4 regions of the Rahnella contaminans genome follow, and region 2 is predicted to be linked to each of the others. Evidence: predicted binding sites of a transcription regulator. Region 2 holds the regulator's gene; each other region holds the start of a gene.

Region 1 (4,177 bases), on a different contig from region 2:
CCTGGCTGATGGGGTTCAACGATCCCGAGGAGTAACGGATTGAGTACGAAGCCTGATCGACGGGTCGTGTTTTTTGATCTTGATGGAACACTGCACCAGCAGGACATGTTCGGGAGTTTTTTGCGGTTTTTGCTCCGGCGGATGCCGCAGAACCTGATTCTGGTGATCCCGGTCTTGCCGCTGGTGGCGATTGGATTGCTGATGCACGGGCGGGCCGCGCGCTGGCCGATGAGTTTGCTGCTTTGGTCGATCACTTTTGGTCACAGCGAAGCCCGGCTTAAAGCGCTGGAATTGCAGTTTGTCACCGCGTTTCGCCACAAAGTGGTGGAGTTCCCGGTTGTACAGCGGCGGCTGCGTGAATACCTCGACAGTGATGATACCGAAGTGTGGCTGATCACCGGATCGCCGGAAAATCTGGTTCAGCAGGTGTATAACGCGTCGCTGTTTCTGCCAAAAGTGCGTCTGGTGGGCAGCCGCATTGCGCGCGGTAAAGGCGGCTGGGTGCTGCCTCTGCGGTGCCTGGGTGAGGAGAAAGTGGTTCAGCTTGAACGCCGCATCGGTTCTCCGCTGAAACTTTACAGTGGCTACAGCGACAGCAAACAGGACAACCCGCTGCTGTTTTTCTGCGAGCACCGCTTTCGCGTCAGCAAGCAGGGCGAACTCCAGCAACTGGAATAATTCCGCCGCCGGACCTTCGTCTTAACTATCATACTAAAACAGGCCGGTTTCCGGCCTGTTTGCATTGGGATGACGCAGGTATACTGCTGGCCGCTAAAAAGAGATTGAGGTTGAAGTGTCGGACGCAGAGTTATGTAACGGGTTTGCAGAAATGAAAGAACACGAATACTGGATGCGGTATGCCATGAATCTGGCGCTGAAAGCGCAGGATGAAGGCGAAGTGCCGGTGGGCGCTGTGCTGGTTTTGGATAATCAGGTGATTGGCGAAGGCTGGAACCGGTCTATCGGGCATCATGATCCGACTGCGCATGCGGAAATTATGGCGCTGCGCCTCGGCGGAAGTGCTGTACAAAATTACCGTCTGCTGGACGCCACGCTGTACGTCACGCTTGAGCCTTGCGTTATGTGCGCAGGGGCGATGATCCACAGCCGTATCCGTCGCGTGGTGTATGGCGCAGCGGATGCCAAAACCGGTGCCGCCGGTTCCCTGCTGGACGTTTTGCGCCATCCGGGCATGAATCATCGAGTGGAAATTCTGCCGGGCGTCTTAGCGGAAGAATGTTCCGAACAGCTGAGCGCGTTCTTTCGTTTACGCCGCAGCCAGAAAAAGGCGCTGCGGCTGGCAGAGCGCGCTGCGCAAGCCGGTAATACCTCTGAAGAATAAGCCCGCTCGTTGCTATAAATGCTACGGCGCCAGGGCTTCTTTTGCGTCCACGACCGGATAACCCTGGCCCAGCTGAGCCTGCAACGCCGCTTTCTGCGCCTGTTTCTTCTCTTTCTCCATCAGATACCCGACCAGACTGAGCTGATAGCGGCGGATGTTTTCCACATAATTGTACGCCTGCGTGCCGCGCGCGTAGCCATACGTTGTGCGGCTGAAATAGCGCTTCTGGTTGAGCATCGGCAGACGCTGCTTCACATCGGCCCAGCTGTCCGGATTGGCTTTTTGCTGCGCCGTCAGCTTACGGGCGTCGAGCATGTGGCTGTAACCCATGTTGTATGCTGCCAGCGCAAACCAGATCCGTTCATCTTCGGGAATCGATTCCGGCATCTTATCCATCAGGTGCGACAGATACAGAGCGCCTCCGCGAATACTTTGCTCGGCATCGGTCCGGTCATCGACATTCAGGCCATCCGCTGTGGTGCGAGTCAGCATCATCACGCCGCGCACGCCGGTCGGAGATTTTGCCTGCGGATCCCAATGGGATTCCTGATAGGCAATCGCCGCCAGCAGCCGCCAGTCAATTTTATCCGCGTATTTTTCAAACAGCGGTTGCAAAACCGGCAGCGTACTGTCGATGGCGTTCAGGAAAGTTCGCGTATCGACATAATCAAAATCGCCGACGTGCCCGAGGTATTTCTCCTCAAGTTTCTCCAGCGTACCGTCTTCGGAAATCTGGCTGAAAAAGTCCAGCATCGCCGCAGAAAGGCTGTCGTCATCCGGTTCCTTGCGGTAATACCAGGTCACCGGCTCATCTTCCGTGGCATCAAAAGCCACGGCCAGACGCGGATAAACGCGCTGCATCAGTGCGATGGTGACGGAATCTCCCAGCGTGTAATCCAGTTTGCCGTTCTCAACCTGTTGTAACAGATCGCGCGGCGAAAGTTTGTCCGTCGTGGTCCACGTCAGATTGGGGTATTTTTTGGCGGCAGCTTCCAGCGTCAGGATGTGCGCACTGCCGGCGGAAACCACCAGCGTACCTTTTACATCCGCAAAACTTTTCGGGCGCGCGGCTCCCTGCCGGTAAACCAGTTGCTGAGAAACGGAATAGTATTCCGGCCCGGCACGGTAGTTTTTCAGGCGCGCATTGTTATACACCAGCCCGGAAGCCAGCATGTCGGTTTTGTTGTTGTCCAGATCGTCGAACATGGACTCGATCGTGGTGTGCTGATTCACCACCAGCTTTACGCCCAGATAATCTGCGAAGCGTTTAGCCAGTTCGTAATCGAAGCCGAGATTTCCTTCCGGGGAGTCCATAAAAGTCAGTGGAGAATTGAGCGTGCTTACGCGCAATTCTCCACGGGATTTTATCTGATCCAACTGGTCGCCTTCGCCTCTGTGCCACGGGACGGCAGGCCATAAGGCCAGCGCCAGCAACAGGGCGGCAATCCCCATCAGAACATAGTTAATTTTTAGTCGCGTCAAATAGTTATCTCGCTGCGGCGCTCTTGTTTTTTTACGATGTGCTGTGCAGTTTCTATGGTTATATCCCCAGTGCTGACGCATTTTGCTCAACAAAACGGCAGTCTGCAACATTATTCATATTAACCGCAATATTTATAAGGTTATGAGTGAATATCAATATTCCCGACGCAAACGGTTTCGTATGCCGCAAGCTTTCTTTATAATAGCCCGCGTTTTCCCCCTGTTGCGCCCAATGAAGCACTGTGGTCAGTGTCTTCGAAGACGAGAGATCTGTGATTATGGAAATACTGCGTGGTTCGCCCGCTTTGTCGGCTTTTCGCATTAACAAATTATTATCCCGCTGTCAGGAAGCACGCCTTCCGGTCAATGATATCTACGCCGAATATGTACACTTTGCCGATGTCAGCGCGCCGCTGAATTCGGACGAACAAACCAAGCTGCAACGCCTCCTGAAATACGGTCCTTCTCTCGCTGAACATGCGCCAACAGGTCGTTTACTGCTGGTTACCCCGCGTCCTGGCACCATTTCTCCGTGGTCTTCCAAGGCGACTGATATTGCACACAACTGCGGTTTATCTCAGGTTCTTCGCCTTGAGCGCGGTCTGGCGTTTTATGTTCAGGCTCCTGAACTGACCGAAGCACAATGGTCGCAGCTGGGCGCATTGCTGCATGATCGCATGATGGAAACCGTCTTTGGCAAACTCGAAGACGCCAGCGCGCTGTTCGCGCAGCAACAGCCTGCACCGGTTCAGCATGTCGATATTCTCGGCGAAGGCCGTATCTCGCTGGAAACCGCCAATACCAAACTGGGTCTGGCGCTGGCGCAGGACGAAATTGATTACCTGATGGAGGCCTTTACGTCGTTGGGGCGCAACCCGAATGACATCGAACTGTATATGTTCGCACAGGCAAACTCAGAGCATTGTCGCCATAAAATCTTCAACGCTGACTGGATTATCGACGGCGAAACGCAGCCGAAATCCCTGTTCAAGATGATCAAAAACACCTTCGAACAGACGCCTGATCACGTGCTTTCTGCGTACAAAGATAACGCTGCCGTGATGGAAGGTTCGCAGGTCGGCCGTTTCTACGCCGATGCGAAAGACGGTCTGTACGATTTCCATCAGGAGCAGGCGCACATCCTGATGAAGGTTGAAACCCATAACCACCCGACGGCGATCTCTCCGTGGCCGGGTGCGGCGACAGGTTCCGGCGGCGAAATCCGTGACGAAGGCGCAACCGGTCGCGGTGCAAAACCGAAAGCCGGTCTGGTCGGTTTCTCCGTTTCTAACCTGCGTATTCCGGGCTTCGAACAGCCGTGGGAAGAAGATTTCGGTAAGCCGGATCGTATCG
Region 2 (4,177 bases):
GTTACCGCTGTAAACCCGGGAAGCGAGAAGTTTCGCGAAACCGGTTTTATCAGCAGGAGCATGAACCTCTGGCGCATTTTCGCGCAGTGTGGACGTGGTGATAAGCAAGATAACGGCTACGGCGGTCAGCAGAACGAAAATCGCTTCCCAGTCAAAATGGTTGAGAACCCAGGCGCCCAGCAAAGGTGCCAGAGCAGGGGAAAGCGCAACCAGTGGCATGATGCTGGCAAAGGTTTTTTTAGCAACATCGGCAGAAAAGCGATCTACCACCAGCGCCTGCCAGGTGACGGCGGCGGCACAGACGCCGACAGCTTGCAGGAAACGCAGCGCCAGCAGGGCGCGGACATTCTCAACCCACAGCACGCCCAGACAACCGACGACAAAGAGCGCTAAGCCGATCAGCAATACCGGCTTGCGGCCAATCTTGTCGGACAACGGCCCCCATAACAGCTGACCGATGGCAAAGCCGCCAAGGAAAATACTCAGGCTGGCGCTGATCATGCCCGGGCTGGTCATCAGGCTGCTTTGCATCGCGCTGAAGGCCGGAAGGTACATATCGGTCGCTAAAAAGCCAAGCATGCTCAGCCCGGCAAGATAGAGCATAAATCCAAGTGAGGGTTTCATTATTGTCTCTTTAATTTATTTATTGCAGATGATTTGACGCGGAAATCGTATCGGATGCGGAGTTTAACGCTTTGATAACAGGCTTGTGAAACGCTAATATTTGCAATCTGCTATCAAAAATATTGAAGGCTAAACGATGTGGTCAGAATATGCTCTTGAAGTGGTCGATGCCGTCGCCCGAACAGGCAGTTTTAGCGCTGCCGCGCAGGACTTGCACCGGGTTCCTTCTGCCATCAGCTACACCGTTCGCCAGCTTGAACAATGGCTGGCCGTTCCGTTGTTTGAACGCAGACATCGCGACGTTATTCTGACTCCTGCCGGTAAAGTTTTTGTCGACGAAGCGCGGGTTCTGACAAAAAAAATGATAGCGACCCGCCGCCAGTGTCAGCAGGTCGCCAATGGCTGGCGCGGAGAATTACGGGTTGCCGTTGACCGTATCGTTAAACCTGCGCGGACACGGCGGCTGGTGCTGGATTTCTATCGCCATTTCCCTGATACCGAACTCATCATTCATTCGGAAGTCTTTAACGGTGTCTGGGACGCGCTGGTCGACGGGCGGGCGGATGTCGCCATCGGCGCGACGCGGGCGATCCCCGTCGGTGGACGGTTCAATTTCCGCGATATGGGTTTTATGGACTGGCATTGTGTGGTCAGCGCGCAACATCCGCTGGCCCAGACGCAGGGAATACTGAGTGACGATCAGTTACGGCCTTATCCGGCGCTTTGCCTGGAAGATACATCGCGTACATTGCCGAAACGCGATACCTGGACGCTGGATAACCAGCGGCGGCTGGTGGTTCCCGACTGGACGTGTGCATTGGAATGTCTGAACGAAGGTTTATGTGTTGGCATGATGCCGGTTCACCGCGTGACACCCTTGATTGAACAGCAAAAATTACAGGTACTGTCGCTGGAAAATACCTTTCCGGACAGCCCGTGCTGCCTGACGTGGGATCAGAGCAATCCGTCGCCTTCGCTGGCGTGGCTGCTGGAATACATGGGAGACACGGAAACGATGAACCGGGAATGGTTGCGCGACTGACAAAAAAACGCCTGTGGCACAGGCGTTTATTGAAAGTTAACGGCGGTAATCGCGGTACGGGCCGTCGGCCACGGAACGGCGCTCAACCAGTTTGGGATGCACTTCAATGGTCTGCGACTCTTCGCGTTTGCTGATAATTCTGTCCAGCAGCATGGTAAAGGCCATTTCGCCCAGACGTTCTTTTGGCTGATGAACTGTCGTCAGTGCCGGTGAGAAATAGCGCGCGTTACGCACGTTATCATAGCCAATCACGGAAATATCCTGCGGTACGCGCAGGCCCAGTTCATCGGCGGCACAGATTGCCCCCATCGCCATCACGTCACCGCCACAGAATACAGCCGTCGGGCGGTTTTTCTGCATCAGAATTTTGTGCATGGCCTGATAGCCCGATTCCGGCTCAAAGTCGCCCTGAACGACCCATTCTTCACGAAGAGGAATATTGGCTTCCGTCAGTGCTTTCACAAAGCCCTGGAAACGGCCGCCGCCGGTGTTTCGCGCCAGTTGCCCAGGGATCACGCCGATATCGCGATGACCGCGTTCAATCAGATAACGTCCGGCCATATAGCCGCCTTCAAACGCGTTATCGATAATGCTGTCGGTGAAATTCTTACGCGCTTCGCCCCAGTCCATCACAACCATCGGGATAGAGCGGTATTCTTCAAGCATATTCAGCAATTCGTCCGGATACTCCGCGCACATCACAAGTAAACCGTCGACGCGTTTTTGCGCCAGCATTTGCAGGTAGGCCTGTTGCTTCTCCAGATTATTGTGTGAGTTACACAAAATCAGCGTATAGCCTTTTGAGAAACAGCTGTTCTCCACGGCCTCAATCACTTCGGCGAAGTAGGGCGCTTCACTGGACGTTGCCAGCAGACCGATTGTTTTGGTGTTATTGACCTTCAGGCTACGTGCCACAGCGCTGGGAGAATAGTGCAACTCTTTGATTGCAAGGAGAACCGCGGCTCGGGTTTCTTCGGCGACGAAACGGGTTTTATTGATGACGTGCGACACGGTTGTGGTGGAAACGCCAGCGCGCTTTGCGACATCTTTAATCGTTGCCATGTAAAAAATGACTCCTGTGCTCACGTGTTTCAGCACGTTAGCATTATGTTAATCGTTTGCTTGCGTGGATTTAACTGCTGACTTCGAAAAGGGCAGTGAAATCGTTGGGTGGATTCTTCAGAGTGAGGCGTGAAATGCTCTCGGGTGAAATCGACCGGCACACAGGCGTGGTAACCGACAATTTTCACTTATAATGCAGGAAAGTGGAAGTAAAATTGTCATGAACCTGGTGTCATTCAGCACAAGATTTTCAATGCGAATTATGAGAAAATGCGTTGGCACACATTCAGTGTGGCTATACGAACGCCACAATTTGATCCGTAAGGGGGTTTAATGGACAGCAACCTGAAATTTTCTTTGATCACTACGGTCTGCGCTTTGCTCGTGATTATTGCTTTCAGTTTCACCGCAGTGATGAACTGATTTGCGCGAAAGCCGCAATAAAAAGGGCGATTACCTATAACAGGAATCGCCCTTTTCAATTTTACGCAGTCACCCATTCCGCCGATACTCTTCCCTGCAGAAACTCTTCGTTAAATGCTATTCAATGGCTGATTAGCGAAACTTCAGACTTAACGAATTGTTTATTATCGGATCGTCTTAGGGGTCATTACCCGTCGTGCGCCTACATAATGATCTTGCCAGTAATCGTCACCCAGTGAGGTGATCTTAATGTCTTCGCCGGTGCGCGGTGACTGGATAAACTTCCCGTTTCCTACGTAAACACCGACATGGTCTGCGGCGCCGCGGTTATTAATCCGGAAGAAAACCAGATCGCCGGATTCTAATTCACCCCGTTTGACCGGGGCCGCATCGCGCAAGTGGTACATTTCATTCGCTGTGCGGGGCATTTTAATACGGATCAAATCTTTGTATGCGTAGTAAACCAGTCCGCTGCAATCGAAACCTGTATTCGGTGACGTTCCGCCCCAGCGGTAAGGTTTGCCGACCTGGTGCATCAGCTTGGTCATCGCGGTTTGTTGTGCGTGCTGATAACGTTTCTTGTGTGTTGCGCTGAGCGTTATCGGTTTACTGTCTTCTTCACGTAACTTTTTGCCTTTGCGGTGGCGGCCATACGCTTCTTTTTTACTGGCCTTTTCACTGCTGTTTTTAGCGAGAGAGCGGTTTTTCGTTTCCTTCCCTGCTTTCGCCTCGGCCCGGGTTGTCTTGAGTGTTTTTTCTTTTTTACTCTCGGCCCGCGTCGTTTTTACTGTTTTTTCAGAAGACGTCTTTCGCTTAACCAGTTCGGTGCTTTTGACTTTCTTCTTCGAATTTTTTTCCTGAGTTTTAGGTTCTGAAACCGGCGCGACTTTGGTTTTCTTGCTGGTTTTCGCGGCTGCCGTTTTTCGCTTTCGGCGTTCTTCCGGCGTGACCTGGTTAACATGACTCTTTCGCTGGTCGGCCGCGACACGAGTCTGTGGCGACGCATGAGCCATATTCAGAAACAGC
Region 3 (4,177 bases), 1.3 Mb from region 2:
ACACCACGTAATGCAACCTTCTAATTAAGTAACGTATTTTAATTTTACAAAATTGCCACAATTCAGAGGTCAGCTTAGCTGGCCTTTGTCATTTTTAAAGATAGATCCCTGTCACAAAGTTCCGTAAAATACACATTTTGAAATACATTTTTTCTAACTGAAACATATTTAGTAATTTAGTAGCATTTTCGCTATGGATTAAGCGAACCTCGGATGGAATAGTGCGTTCAGACACAGGAGACACCAAACTTTCATGAATAGTTCCGTAAAGAATTATTCACGGCAGTGGCAGGTGTCCGAATAAAACCAATGAGGGTAATAATAATGATGAAGCGCAACATTCTTGCAGTGGTAATCCCAGCTCTGTTAGTTGCTGGTGCAGCTAATGCAGCAGAGATCTATAACAAAGACGGCAACAAACTGGACCTGTACGGTAAAGTTGATGCACGTCACACCTTCTCTGACAACGCTGGCGATGACGGCGACCAGACTTATGTTCGTTTCGGCTTTAAAGGCGAAACTCAAATTACTGACCAACTGACCGGTTACGGCCAGTGGGAATACAACGTTCAGGCTAACCACGCAGAAAGCGCTGGCGACGAAGGCAACAAAACTCGTCTGGGCTTCGCAGGTCTGAAATTCGGTGATGCTGGTTCATTCGACTACGGTCGTAACTACGGCGTGATCTACGACGTAATGTCCTACACCGACCAATTGCCAATCTATGGCGATGACACCATGTACCAGAACAACGACAACTTCATGGTTGGTCGTGCAAATGGTCTGGCTACTTACCGTAACAGCAACTTCTTCGGTCTGGTTGATGGCCTGAGCTTCGCTGTACAGTACCAGGGTAAAAACGACGAAGGTCGTGACAGCCGTGGTGCAGTTGATTCCAATGGCGACGGCTGGGGTACTTCTGCAGCTTACGCAATCGGCAACTCTGGTGTTAGCATCACTGGTGCTTACTTCTCTTCTAACCGTACTACTCTGCAGAAAGAAGATGGTACTGGTGACAAAGCTGACGCATATGCATTCGGCGCTAAATACGATGCTAACAACCTGTACCTGGCAACCTTCTACGGTGAATCACGCAACACCACCGATTACGGTAACCCAGACGCGATTGCTAACAAAACTCAGAACTTCGAAGTTGTAGCTCAATACCAGTTCGATTTCGGTCTGCGCCCATCTATCGCATACCTGCAGTCTAAAGGTAAGAACCTGAATGGTTTCACCAACAACGGTTCTACCTACGCTGGCGGCGATGCTGACCTGGTTAAATACGTAGAAGTTGGTACTTACTACTACTTCAACAAAAACATGTCTACCTACGTTGACTACAAAATCAACCTGCTGGATGACAACAGCTACACCAAAGCAGCCGGTCGCAGCACAGACGACATCGTTGGTGTTGGTCTGCAATACCAGTTCTAATATCGCTTAACGATGCGCTTTCGGGCGCATCAAAGTGGATATCAAGGCAGGGCTTCGGCTCTGCCTTTTGCTTTTTTAGCATTTGCCTGAAAAGAGCTTTGCCACCCTATCTCATAAATTATTTTAATCTCGTACGTGTTCTCACAACTCTGCTTTCTTTTTACCGCAAACGGTTGGCAAATAAGGTCTCCGGCGTTACCCTGATGCCCTCTTTCGCAATATCAGGCTATGGAAGTTTCCAACATGTTTGAAAAAATCACTGCAGCACCTGCCGACCCGATTCTGGGTCTTTCCGATCTTTTCCGCGCGGACGACCGCTCAAATAAAATCAATCTGGGGATTGGTGTTTATAAAGATGAAACCGGTAAAACACCGGTTCTGGCCAGTGTGAAGAAAGCTGAACAATTCCTGTTGGAAAATGAAACGACAAAAACCTATCTGAGCATTGACGGGTTACCTGATTTTGCACGCTGTACGCAGGAATTGCTGTTTGGCAAAAACAACGCTGTGATTGCCGACAAACGTGCCCGCACCGCACAAACTCCGGGCGGAACCGGCGCATTACGTATTGCAGCCGATTTTATCGCCACCCAGACCAGCGCAAGACGCGTTTGGGTCAGCAATCCAAGCTGGCCAAACCATAAAGGCGTTTTCTCTGCTTCCGGTCTGGAAGTAGCAGAATACAATTATTACGACGCCGCGAATCACAGCCTCGATTTTGACGGCATGCTGAAAAGCCTGAGCAACGCACAAGCTGGCGACGTGGTGTTATTCCATGGTTGCTGCCACAACCCGACAGGCATTGATCCGACGGCTGAACAGTGGGCCCAACTGGCAGAATTGTCTGTCGCCAATGGCTGGTTGCCGCTGTTTGATTTCGCTTATCAGGGCTTTGCCAAAGGTCTGGAAGAAGACGCTGCCGGCTTGCGCCTGTTTGTGGCTAATCATAAAGAATTGCTGGTTGCGAGCTCTTACTCGAAAAACTTCGGGCTATACAATGAGCGCGTGGGTGCCTGTACGCTGGTGGCGGCTGATGCTGAAACCGCAGACCGCGCATTCAGCCAGGTGAAATCCGTGATCCGTGCAAACTACTCTAACCCACCCGCTCACGGCGCTGCCGTTGTTGCCACTATTCTGGGTAACGAGGCACTCCGCACGCTGTGGGAGCAGGAACTGAGCGATATGCGTCAGCGTATTCACCGCATGCGTCAGCTGTTTGTCAGCACGTTACAGGAAAAAGGCGCGCAGCAGGATTTCAGCTTCATTATCAATCAGAACGGGATGTTCTCATTCAGCGGCCTGACCAAAGATCAGGTGCTGCGTCTGCGTGATGAATTCGGCGTTTACGCAGTGAACTCTGGCCGTATCAACGTAGCCGGTATTACGCTCGAAAACATGGCACCGTTGTGTGAAGCCATTGTCGCCGTGCTGTAAGGATTCGGCGTTCTGAATTCCATTAAAAAGCCCGTCTGGAAACTGACGGGCTTTTGTATTGGTATTCTGTTGGCCAAAAACGTTTACCAGACCGGCATTTCATCCTGCAGGAAGGGGTTGGTTTTACGTTCATAGCCAAAATCGGACATTGGTCCATGACCCGGAATAAAGACAATATCATCACCCAACGGCAATAATTTTGTTTTAATTGAGTGAATCAGCGCCTGATGATCTCCACGCGGGAAGTCACTGCGCCCTACTCCGCCTTTAAAAATCACATCACCTGAAACTGCCAGGCGCGTTTTATCATTGATAAAAACAATGTGTCCCGGCGTATGTCCCGGGCAATGGAGCACAGAGAGTATTTCCTCGCCCACGCTCACGGTATCCCCTTCTTCCAGCCAGGTATCTGGCGTCAGCGGGTCACAATGATCAAGGCCGAACATCTGGCTTTGCGTTGGCAACGCATCGAGCAGGAACTGATCTTCCTTTTGTGGCCCGATGATCGGCACCTGATAATGGGCAGCCAGTTCAGCTGCGGCACCGACGTGGTCAAGATGGCCGTGTGTCAGCAAAATTTGCGTAACCAGCACACCTTTATCGGATACTTCGCGGATAATTTTTGCTGCTTCTCCGCCCGGATCGACAAGCGCGGCCTGATTCGTTTTTGTACACCAAATCAGTGAGCAATTCTGGCTGAACGCCGTGACAGTAATAAGATGGAATTTCATAGGGCTCCACAAAATGGCCTGTCCGTTTGGGCAGGCCATTAATTACGCACACTACCAGGTTCGTGCTGGTCCGGTATCAATGTGCACAAAGTTACTTCGTGGATAATATCCTACACCACCCATCCGCATTTTTAATGCTGCTTTGCGGATATTGCTCAGTTCGATGCCCTGAATATGGAAATCCATGGCCTGCCCGAGCGTGTGGTAACTGTGTTTTGCTACGCCGCTCCCCGGTTCACGCATACTGTTATTGGTCGCCAGAGAACGGTAGCCGGAAATTAACTGAACCGGTTTATTCGTTCCGCCGAGCATAACCTGCAAACGATAGAGGTGATCGAAAAGCGCGGGATCGATGCTTTTTATTTTTTCCGCACGATAGTCCCTGAACAGATGATTCAACCGGGCCAACTCATCCTTGTTATAACGCTTTCCATCGAAAAACTCAGTTTTGAGGGTTTCGCCGGTATTCAGATTGTTAACCACTAAAATACGCGGACGAGGTGTGGAAAGAGTGGCGAATGCACGACCCGGAAGCAATGCAATCCCCATAGCGGCACTGCCTAATGCCAGCCATT
Region 4 (4,177 bases), 1.3 Mb from region 2:
GTTTTTTCCACGCCAAACACGGACGGCCAGTCAATCGCCATCACACCGAGGTAAAGATCCAGATCGCTGTGAACTTTGAATTCGTTCAGCGGTAACAGGATGCGCGAAGCCAGACGGCTCCACAGTAAGCTCCGATACATCAGGCGATCGTCACCTTCAAAATGTACCCCTCCCTGCACAACTTTGCAGGCTTGCGCACCCAGCGTTTCCAGTTCGCTTTTTAACAGTTCTTCCAGTCCACGCGCCGTGCTGGCAAACAAAGAGTTCATATCGACATATCACCAAAAATAAAATTGTTGCGCATTATAGCTAATCCCCACCGCTTGTCATAAAGTCTCTGGTTCTCTTTAAGACTTTATATACAGAGAGGCGACGTTCAGTGCCCATTCTTTCACGTTTATTCGTACACCCGGTCAAATCCATGCGTGGTCTGCAAGTCTCCCACGCACTGGTTACAGCAACAGGACTGACGTTCGACCGCCAGTTCATGATTACCGATACGCAAGGCACTTTTATTACGGCCCGCCAGTATCCCAACCTTGTCCTGTTCACCCCGGTGATCCTGCCCGATGGCCTGATGATCTCTGCGCCAGAAGGTGACAGCATCAGCGTAAAATTCCGTGAATTCGCCGGTGAAAACTCTCCGACAGAAGTTTGGGGCAATCAGTTTACCTCACTCATCGCGCCGGAACCGGTAAATCGCTGGTTAAGTGCTTATTTAAAGCGTGACGTCCAGCTTCGCTGGGTTGGCGAAGAGCCGACGCGCCGTGTGAAAAAACATCCGGAAGTCCCGTTGTCGTTTGCCGACGGCTTCCCGTATCTGCTGATCAATGAAGCGTCGATGCAGGATTTACAGCGCCGCTGTCCGGGGGGAGTACGCGTTGAGCAATTCCGGCCCAACATTGTGGTCAGTGGCACCGAAGCTTATGCCGAAGATACCTGGCAGACGATCCGCATCGGCGAAGTCATTTTCGATCTGGTCAAACCGTGCAGCCGCTGTATTTTCACCACGGTCAGCATTGAGCGCGGACGTAAACATCCGCGGGGCGAACCGCTGAAGACCTTGCAGGGCTACCGTACTGCCAGCGATGGCGACGTGGATTTCGGCCAGAATATGATTGCGCGAAATACCGGCGTGATCCGCGCGGGCGACAGCGTTGAGGTGCTGGCCACCAAACCACAGCGGCCTTACGGCGCAGGTGAAGTGGTTGAAAACGTCGACGCACCGAAAAGCACTGCGCAGGACGTGACCATCAATTATCAGGGCACGCAGTTTACCGGGAATAATCAGCAGATTTTGCTCGAACAACTGGAATTGCAGGGATTACGGATCCCATATTCGTGTCGTGCGGGAATATGTGGTGCCTGCAAAATGACATTACAAGAGGGAAAAGTTTCGCCGCTGAAAGAAAGCGCAGTGGGCAAAGACGGAATGATATTGTCGTGCAGCTGTATTCCGGCCTCAGATATTATCATCGGCTAGAAAACGCAGTTAATGCAGAGTCAGGCAGTTTAAACCGGAATTAAAGAACTTAAACTGCCTGATCGTAGACATCGCTGTCTACCCGGAATGCCGCTGGCATCAACCGGTCATGCATCACTTTGATCGCATCACCTAACACCATCCCGCGCCCTGCCACTGTCAGACGTTCCTGCGCCAGCAGGCACAGACTGGCGTTATCGCCGGACTCAACCACCAGTAATGTCGCCTGCTCACCACTTTCCATTACCTGCACCTGCGCAAGCTGACCGTTTGCTGGCTGGAAAGGACGATGTTGCTGACTGAAATGCCAGCTCTTAGGCATCAGCGGTTTTAAAAAGCGAAAGGCGACTAATGCATTTAATACTAATTCGGCGCGCTGCTCGGCGGCCAGGCGAATATGTTTGCACTGTTCTTCGAAATCAAAATACAGCGCCGCATCATCGACACAAAATGACATATCGCCGAACGCATCCGGCGTTAACATTTTAGCGGGGAATCGGGAACGGAAAATCATGCCATTAGCGAGATCCAACATAAGCCGGTCATGTTCAGTATCAAAATACCAACGCCAATTATCATCTGGTTTGATTTTCATTTCGTCATCCTGTTTGCGCGATGCCCTCTGCCTGTTTGTTCGTGATGTTCTATTGTTACCTGATCCGATAAGAATAGAATTTTTTATTACGAACGGGTATCAGACAAATCCTGAGCCTGAATAATGGTCAGTGGACAAAATATAGACGAGCCGGGTTAATAAATAAACCCCTGACTCGCCTTAAGGATGAAAAATATCAGAGGTGGGTAACAATATCTTTGATCAAACCTGGTCCGCGGAAGATAAATCCGGAATAGATTTGAATTAATGATGCACCGGCTGCCATTTTTTCACGCGCTGCCGTCAGGGAATCAATGCCACCGACGCCAATAACAGGCAGACGACCTTGTAATTCATTTGACAGCATACGGATAATTTCTGTGCTGCGCAGTTGCAGCGGGCGACCGCTTAGTCCGCCTACCTGATCACAATTATTAAGGCCCTGGATCAGTTTACGATCGAGCGTCGTGTTAGTCGCAATCACACCATCCATATTATGACGCACCAGACTGTCGGCTATTTGGATCAATTCTTCCTCAGAAAGATCCGGCGCGATCTTCACAGCAACCGGCACATATTTCTGATGACGTTGCTGAAGTTCAAGCTGCTTATTTTTAATCGCCGCCAGTAAATCATCCAGCGCTTCGCCGTATTGCAGTGAACGTAATCCCGGCGTGTTTGGTGAAGAAATATTCACCGCAATATAACCCGCGTACGGATATACCTTTTCCATACAGGTCAGATAATCATCTTTACCCTGCTCGACCGGCGTATCTTTATTCTTGCCGATATTAATCCCCAGGATGCCGTCAAAATGGGATTTTTTGACGTTATTCACCAGATTATCCACGCCGTGGTTATTGAAACCCATGCGGTTAATCAGGCCTTCTGCCTCAACGATGCGGAATAAACGTGGCTTATCATTACCCGCCTGCGCGCGCGGCGTCACGGTTCCCACTTCCACAAAACCAAATCCCATTGCGCCGAGTGCATCAATACATTCGCCGTCTTTATCCAGGCCAGCAGCCAGCCCCAGCGGGTTCTTAAAGGTTAATCCCATGCAGGTCACCGGTTTGGCCGGAACGGACTGACGAATTAAAAACTCAAGTGGGGTGCCGGAGATGCGGCTTAACTGGCGGAAGGTTAACTCGTGGGCGCGTTCTGGATCGAGCTGAAACAGTGCTTTCCTGACAAAAGGATAATACATGGAGACTCCTGGATTCCCGGTGGCTAGACGGGGCGGTATTATCGACTAAGCGTCAGGCAATTGGAAACGATAACCAGCGGATTGGCACAATAATTGTTTCCGTACGCAAACGATTACTTTTTATTTACCTTAATTTTACTTTTATTCCCCCCGCGCCCGCTTCATCCCTGCTTTATCCGTTTTCAAACTATTCATAGCCAAAATTGAGATTTCCGGTGCGCAGCGTCCCCCTGTTACGTTTACTCCACTTTGTTAAAGAAAATAATGGTTCTATTACTTTTTGTTATAAGGAAGAGAGATGCGCGTTATAACAATCGCAGGCAGCCCGCGACAACCTTCACGTTCTTCCTCCCTGCTGGCGCTCAGCCATCAGTGGCTGGCAAGCCGCGGCGTCGAGGTTTTCACCTATACGATTCAGGATTTTTCCGCTGACGACCTGCTTTTCGCAAATTTCGCCAGCCCGCAGCTCAAACAGCTGACTGCTGAACTGGCAAGCGCCGATGGATTGATCGTGGCAACGCCGGTCTATAAGGCCTCGTTTTCCGGTGCACTGAAAACATTGCTGGATTTGCTGCCGGAACGCGCGCTCGACCATAAAGTTGTACTGCCGCTGGCCACCGCCGGTTCGATCGGCCACATGCTCGCCGTGGATTACGCGCTCAAACCGGTACTGGCGTCGCTCAAGGCCCAGGAAGTTTTGCAGGGCGTTTTCGCCGATGACAGCCTGATCACCGATTACCAGAGTTACCCGGCGAAGCTTGATCCCGCACTTGAAGAGCGTCTGACCGAATCGCTGGAGAACTTCTATCTGGCACTCAGCCGCCGCCGCCCGCTGGCGCCGTCAGTCGCGTCCCTTTCTGCTCAGGCATTACGCGTTTAACTTTAAAAGGAA

Evidence for each region. Region 2 encodes PurR, which represses purine synthesis genes. Its sites were predicted from a motif close to CANGCAAACGTTTGCNTG; they were not measured.
Region 1: a site for PurR is predicted at 2,989-3,006, ahead of purL (phosphoribosylformylglycinamidine synthase). Genes of this name have one in related genera too.
Region 3: a site for PurR is predicted at 1,600-1,617, ahead of GW579_RS06100 (amino acid aminotransferase). Genes of this name have one in related genera too.
Region 4: a site for PurR is predicted at 3,388-3,405, ahead of pyrD (quinone-dependent dihydroorotate dehydrogenase). Genes of this name have one in related genera too.

What each region holds. Positions count from the first base shown of each region.
Region 1 covers NZ_JAADJS010000002.1:614,909-619,085, forward strand. The annotation lists gene GW579_RS11965 (PTS transporter subunit EIIC) at 1-35, shown strand, start outside; gene yfhb (phosphatidylglycerophosphatase C) at 40-678, shown strand; gene tadA (tRNA adenosine(34) deaminase TadA) at 830-1,342, shown strand; gene mltF (membrane-bound lytic murein transglycosylase MltF) at 1,364-2,824, opposite strand; gene purL (phosphoribosylformylglycinamidine synthase) at 3,100-4,177, shown strand, end outside.
Region 2 covers NZ_JAADJS010000001.1:89,693-93,869, forward strand. The annotation lists gene punC (purine nucleoside transporter PunC) at 1-624, opposite strand, end outside; gene punR (DNA-binding transcriptional activator PunR) at 761-1,666, shown strand; gene purR (HTH-type transcriptional repressor PurR) at 1,703-2,728, opposite strand; gene cydH (cytochrome bd-I oxidase subunit CydH) at 3,062-3,151, shown strand; gene GW579_RS00420 (C40 family peptidase) at 3,316-4,177, opposite strand, start outside.
Region 3 covers NZ_JAADJS010000001.1:1,361,132-1,365,308, forward strand. The annotation lists gene asnS (asparagine--tRNA ligase) at 1-24, shown strand, start outside; gene ompC (porin OmpC) at 325-1,437, shown strand; gene GW579_RS06100 (amino acid aminotransferase) at 1,681-2,871, shown strand; gene GW579_RS06105 (MBL fold metallo-hydrolase) at 2,955-3,602, opposite strand; gene mepK (peptidoglycan L,D-endopeptidase MepK) at 3,654-4,177, opposite strand, start outside.
Region 4 covers NZ_JAADJS010000001.1:1,345,458-1,349,634, forward strand. The annotation lists gene rlmKL (bifunctional 23S rRNA (guanine(2069)-N(7))-methyltransferase RlmK/23S rRNA (guanine(2445)-N(2))-methyltransferase RlmL) at 1-269, opposite strand, end outside; gene GW579_RS06035 (MOSC N-terminal beta barrel domain-containing protein) at 380-1,483, shown strand; gene GW579_RS06040 (cell division protein ZapC) at 1,533-2,078, opposite strand; gene pyrD (quinone-dependent dihydroorotate dehydrogenase) at 2,275-3,285, opposite strand; gene ssuE (NADPH-dependent FMN reductase) at 3,584-4,165, shown strand.